Nonomuraea sp. NBC_00507: one gene and its partner. The protein of the gene in region 1 interacts with the protein of each later gene in a pairwise test. Links are inferred from orthologs where the notes say so. Each region holds a gene or a part of one and is shown in the gene's direction. Other genes may lie near its edges.

Region 1 (2,889 bases):
CGATCGCACGGCATAGCCATCCATGGCCGAGTTGTCGAACGGCGGCAGCGGCACCGGCGACGACACCTCCTCGGCCAGCGTCGCCCCCAGCGCCTGCTCCAACTCGAGCTCCAGCGGCGCCAGAGGACGCACGGTGGCCAGGATCTCGGCCAGATGCGCGTCAACCGATTTCATCGAGGAACTCCCGCAACCACGGCACGAAATCACCGGCCAGATCCTCCCGATCCGCCGCGAACTTCACCACGGTCCGCAAGTAATCCAGCTTGTCTCCAGTGTCGTACCGCCGTCCCCTGAACAGCACCCCGTGCACCGGGCCGCCCTCATGGGAGCCGCGCGCCGCGAGCGTGCGCAGCGCGTCGGTGAGCTGGATCTCGCCCCCACGCCCCGGTGGAGTGTCCTCCAGCACCTCGAACACCGCGGGATCGATCACATAACGCCCGATGATGGCCCAATTGGACGGCGCCTCGTCGACCGGCGGCTTCTCCACCAGATCGGTCACCCGCACGACGTCGTCCTCGGCGGTGGCCTCGATGGTCGCGACGCCGTACAGCGAGACCTGCTCCTTGGGCACCTCCATCAGCGCGATCACGCTGCCGCCGAACGTGTCGCGCACCTCTATCATGCGTTTGAGCAGCGGGTCGCGATAGTCGATCAAGTCGTCGCCGAGCAGGCAGGCGAACGGGTGGTCACCGACGTGCTGCTTGGCGCACAACACCGCGTGGCCGAGCCCCTTCGGCTCGCCCTGCCGCACATAGTGGAGCGTCGCCAGCGAGGCGGGCTCACGGACCTGGGACAGCCGATGCTCGTCGCCCTTCGCCTCCAAGGCCTCCTCGAGCTCGAACGCGCGGTCGAAGTGGTCCTCTATGGAGCGCTTGTTCTTGCCGGTGACCATGAGCACATCGAGCAGCCCGGCGGAGGCGGCCTCCTCGACGACATACTGGATCGCGGGCTTGTCGACGATGGGCAACATCTCTTTGGGTGTCGCCTTGGTCGCCGGGAGGAACCGGGTGCCCAGACCCGCGGCGGGCACGACGGCTTTCGTCACAGGGTCAAAGTCAGCCATGAGTAGACCCTAGTGGAGGGACCTGTGGACAAGTTGAACCTGCGCCGCGAGCTGAACGCGGCGCGTAGCTCACTCTCCCCCGAGCAGTTGCGGGCAAACGCCATCAAGGTCCGCGAAACGCTGCTCGAGCAGCCGTGGGTCCAGATGGCCGGCCTGGTGGCCTGCTACTGGTCGACGGGGGTGGAGCCGGATACGCACGGGCTCGTGTTCGCTCTGTGGAAACACGGCGCCACGGTGATCCTTCCCGTCCTGCGTGACGACTATGACCTGGATTGGGCAGTGTACGACGGGCCGGACACACTGGCGCCGGGACGCTTCGGGATCATGGAGCCGGTCGACGCACGCCGCGGCGTCGACGCCATCCGCACGGCCGCGCTGGTGATCGTGCCCGCGCTGGCGGTCGACCGACGTACGGGGGTGCGCCTCGGCCGCGGCGGCGGCTCGTACGATCGTGCCCTGGCCAGGGTCGGCCCGAACGTGCCAACGGTGGCTTTGCTGCACGACGGCGAGCTGATCGACGGCATCCCCGCGGAGCCGCACGATCGACGAGTCCGCTATGCCATGACACCAGCGGGACTCACTAGTCTTATGTGAACGAAAGTACGAGAGGGGGCCAGATGACGCTTGAGATCTGGCTCCTTCTCGGTGCTGTCATCGTCATCGCGGCCATTGCGTCCGTACGTGTCGCGCATCGCATGGGCCTGCCCAGTCTGCTCGTGTACCTGGGCTTCGGTCTGCTCCTGGGGGAATCCGGGTTCGGGATCCTTTTCGACAACCCGCACGTGGCGCAGCAAATCGGCCTGACCGCGCTGGCCGTGATCCTGGCCGAGGGCGGACTCACCACGAACTGGTCCCACGTGCGGCGTTCGGTGCCCTTGGCCCTGGTGCTGGCGACCGTGGGCGTGACGGTCAGCATCGTCGTGGTGGCGCTGGCCGCACAGGGACTGCTCGGCCTCGGCCCGAATGCGGCGCTGATCCTCGGCGCGGTACTGGCCTCCACGGACGCGGCGGCCGTCTTCTCCGTCCTGCGGCGGTTGCCGCTCCCGCCCCGGCTGGCCGGCGCCCTGGAGGCGGAGTCCGGCTTCAACGACGCCCCGACCGTGATCGCCGTGGTGCTGCTCAGCGGGGCGTCGAACTCGTCGCCGACGTTGGGAACGTTCCTCCTGGAGACCTCCGTCGAGCTGATCATCGGCGCGGCGATCGGCCTCGCCGTCGGCCCGGCGGGCGCGTACGCCCTGCGCCGCGTCGCGCTCCCCGCCTCCGGCCTCTACCCCATCGCCGTCCTCGCGCTCACCTTCGTCTCGTACGGCGGCGCGGTGCTGCTGCACGGCTCCGGCTTCCTGGCCGTCTACCTGTCGGCGCTGATCCTGGGCAATTCGCGGCTGCCGCACCGGGCGGCGACCAGGGGTTTCGCGGAGGGCGCCGCCTGGCTGGCGCAAATCGGGCTGTTCGTCATGCTGGGTCTGCTGGCCAGCCCCAAGGAGATGCCGTCGGCCGTCGTACCCGGCCTGATCACCGGCACCGTCCTGGTGCTCCTGGCCCGCCCGCTCTCCGTACTGGTGAGCTCCCTGCTGTCGTGGGCGTTGCGGCAGGGCTGGGTGAGCTGGCGCGAGCAGGCGTTCCTGTCGTGGGCCGGGCTGCGGGGCGCGATCCCGATCGTGCTCGCGACCATCCCCTGGGCGGCCGACGTCGACTACTCCAAGGAGATCTTCAACCAGGTCTTCGTGATCGTCATCGTGTTCACCCTGCTCCAGGGGCCGACGCTGCCGTTCGCGGCCCGGCTGCTCAGGGTGGCCGCCCCCGGCGAGGCACACGATCTCGCGGTG
Region 2 (2,841 bases), 1.9 Mb from region 1 along the record:
TGCTGGTGCCGAGCGCGGCGCAGGTCACGCTGGTGGAGATGGGCGGCCTCGGCGGGCCGGGGCTGCGTGGGCTCTGGATCCCCTTCGCGGTCGCCGGGGTGCTGGCGGTCGGCGCGTCGGTCGTGGTGCGGCTGTTCGCGCGCGCCGCTGGACGGTGGCTGGCGCCATTGGGACTGTTGTCCATGGTCGGGGGGCTGTCTTCGGTGCGGCTGGTGGTGCCGTCGGCCGACGGTCTCGTCTTGGCGGTGCCGTTCACGCTGCTCGCCGTCGGGGCGGCGGTGGCGTTGACGGCCACGCTGCAGGAGGTTGGGTACGGGACGGCGGCGTTCGGTTTGTCGCTGTGCTTCGCCGGCGTGCTGGCCGGTTTCCTGCTGGGCACGGGTGTGCAGATGGTCATGCTGGACGGCGTACGGTCGGCTCAGGAGCTGGTCGACAACTATGTCGGGGCGCTGCGGTGGTGGGCGTTGGTCGGCGGCTTCCTTCTGGTGGCGATCATCGTGCTCGCGGCTGTGATGGTGCGGCGGCCCGGCGCGGAGACGCTGATCCGGGTGGAGGGTGATCCGCCACCCCCGGGTACGGGACCAGAGCATGGCGATGATGGAGAGGCGCCGGCTGGAGACGGTGCGGGCCCGTCACAGAATGCCGAAGGCGGTGCCCGGACGGTCGTCGGGGTCGCGGAGGCGTCCAGCGGAGGCAGCGAGGGCGGCAGGCGTAAGTGGGGGGACGCCTCGCAGAGCGATGACGACAGCGGCGAGGCCGTGCCTGGCGGGAGCGAGGACCAAGCAGGCGACGAGGACGGGCCGACCGGAATCGTGCCGCGGGTCGTGGCGGCCGCGTCGTCTCAGGGAGCCTTCGACAAGGGGGAATCGCGGCGCGACGGCGACGAGGCGCCCGGTTCTGAGGGAGCGGTGCCCGCTGTGCCGCTGCCAGGGCAATCGCCTGAAGACACCACATCCCCATAGGGCGCCGAGATCCACACGGGAAACGAGGGTACGGGCGCGGGGCGGTAAGCTGAGGGCCCAGCTACGGCGACGCGCGGGCCGATGCCCCCGTGACGCGTCCTCGCGGTGCGGCCGGCGCCGATAGCCGCGACCCCGATCTCTTCGAAGGAGAACTTCAAGTGTCCGAGCGCACTCTTGTCCTGATCAAGCCCGACGGGGTGAAGCGTGGCCTCATCGGTGACGTGATCGCCCGTGTGGAGCGCAAGGGCCTCAAGGTCGTGGCGATGGACCTGCGCACCCTCGACGCCGACACCGCCAAGGTCCACTACGCCGAGCACGCCGAGCGGCCGTTCTTCGGCGAGCTCGTCGAGTTCATCACGTCGGGCCCGCTCGTGGCCATGGTGCTCGAGGGCCCGCGCGCCGTCGAGGCCTTCCGCGCGCTGGCAGGCGCCACCGACCCGGTGAAGTCGGCGCCCGGCACGATCCGCGGCGACCACGCGCTCGAGATCGGCGAGAACGTCGTGCACGGCTCCGACTCCCCGGAGTCCGCCGCCAGGGAGATCAAGATCTTCTTCCCGGACCGGTTCTAGCCGCTTCGCGCTCCGCCCGCGCCCGTGCCAGCTGTCCAGCTGCGCGGGCGCGTGGTTTTTGGGCTGGGCGGGGCGGCGAGGTTTCCGTCGGCAGGCTGCCGTACGCTGTGGCGCAGTGTCGGCGGTGCGTCGTCCAGGCCTTTGGAACGTTCCAGCTATCGGCCGGATGTTGTGGTGCAATCCGGGCAAAATTGCGGTTGAGGTTGAGGCTGGAGATTTTTGAGGAGCGCGGGGCCTGATCACACCCATCGGCGGGTACGTCACGTTACGATTCGAATTCATTCCGTAGTCACTCGCGAACGACGTTACGGAGGGCTCCGTTCCCCATGGGCAGCAAGCTCGCGTTCCTCGGCCGTGACATGGCGGTCGACCTGGGCACCGCCAACACGTTGGTCTACGTGCGCGGCCGGGGCATCGTGCTCAACGAGCCGTCAGTCGTGGCGATCAACACCACTACGGGCAAGATCGTTGCGGTTGGCATCGAGGCCAAGCGGATGATCGGTCGCACGCCCGGCAACATCATCGCGGTCCGCCCGCTCAAGGACGGTGTGATCGCCGACTTCGACGTCACCGAGCGCATGTTGCGATATTTCATCCAAAGGGTGCATAGGCGTCGGCATTTCGCCAAGCCGCGCATCATCATCGCCGTGCCCAGCGGCATCACCAGCGTCGAGCAGCGCGCGGTGAAGGAGGCCGGCTACCAGGCGGGCGCCCGGAAGGTCTACATCGTCGAGGAGCCCATGGCCGCCGCCATCGGGGCGGGGCTGCCCGTGCACGAGCCCACCGGCAACATGGTCGTCGACATCGGTGGCGGCACCACCGAGGTGGCGATCATCTCGATGGGCGGCGTGGTCACCAGCCAGTCGATCAGGATCGGCGGCGACGAGCTCGACCAGGCGGTGATCGCGTTCGCCAAGAAGGAGTTTTCCCTGATGCTCGGCGAGCGCACCGCCGAGGAGATCAAGATGGCCATCGGCTCGGCCTGCCCCAACGGTGAGGAGGCACACGCGGAGATCCGCGGCCGCGACCTGGTCAGCGGGCTGCCTAAGACGATCATCGTGTCCGGTGAGGAGATCAGGAAGGCCATCGAGGAGCCGGTCAACGCGATCGTGGACGCGGTGAAGAGCACGCTCGACAAGTGCCCGCCCGAGTTGTCCGGCGACATCATGGACCGCGGCATCGCGCTCACCGGCGGAGGCGCCCTGCTCAAGGGGCTGGAGGAGCGGGTCAAGGCCGAGACGGGCATGCCGGTGCACCTCGTCGACAACGCACTCGACTCGGTGGCCATCGGCTCGGGCAAGTGCGCCGAG

Evidence for each region. The genes of interacting proteins can lie anywhere in the genome.
Region 2: the proteins of OHA25_RS17305 (region 1) and ndk interact in binary tests that used the Escherichia coli proteins (3 or more experiments, as listed by UniProt). The link is inferred for Nonomuraea sp. NBC_00507 from one-to-one orthologs.

Annotation. Positions count from the first base shown.
Region 1 is NZ_CP107853.1:3,436,990-3,439,878, reverse strand. The notes cover bases 54-2,872. They hold OHA25_RS17305 (5-formyltetrahydrofolate cyclo-ligase), read left to right. Parts: upstream 54-1,087; coding sequence 1,088-1,657; downstream 1,658-2,872. Other genes in these bases: OHA25_RS17300 (potassium/proton antiporter), read left to right, coding at 1,681-2,872; galU (UTP--glucose-1-phosphate uridylyltransferase GalU), read right to left, coding at 161-1,063; glp (molybdotransferase-like divisome protein Glp), read right to left, coding at 54-174. Also shown: more of glp, read right to left, coding at 1-53; more of OHA25_RS17300, read left to right, coding at 2,873-2,889. UniProt on the Escherichia coli protein: Involved in the removal of 5-formyltetrahydrofolate.
Region 2 is NZ_CP107853.1:5,358,158-5,360,998, forward strand. Bases 55-2,825 are described here. They hold ndk (nucleoside-diphosphate kinase), read left to right. Parts: upstream 55-1,120; coding sequence 1,121-1,531; downstream 1,532-2,825. Other genes in these bases: OHA25_RS26100 (hypothetical protein), read left to right, coding at 55-962; OHA25_RS26110 (rod shape-determining protein), read left to right, coding at 1,858-2,825. Outside these bases: more of OHA25_RS26100, read left to right, coding at 1-54; more of OHA25_RS26110, read left to right, coding at 2,826-2,841. UniProt on the Escherichia coli protein: Major role in the synthesis of nucleoside triphosphates other than ATP. The ATP gamma phosphate is transferred to the NDP beta phosphate via a ping-pong mechanism, using a phosphorylated active-site intermediate.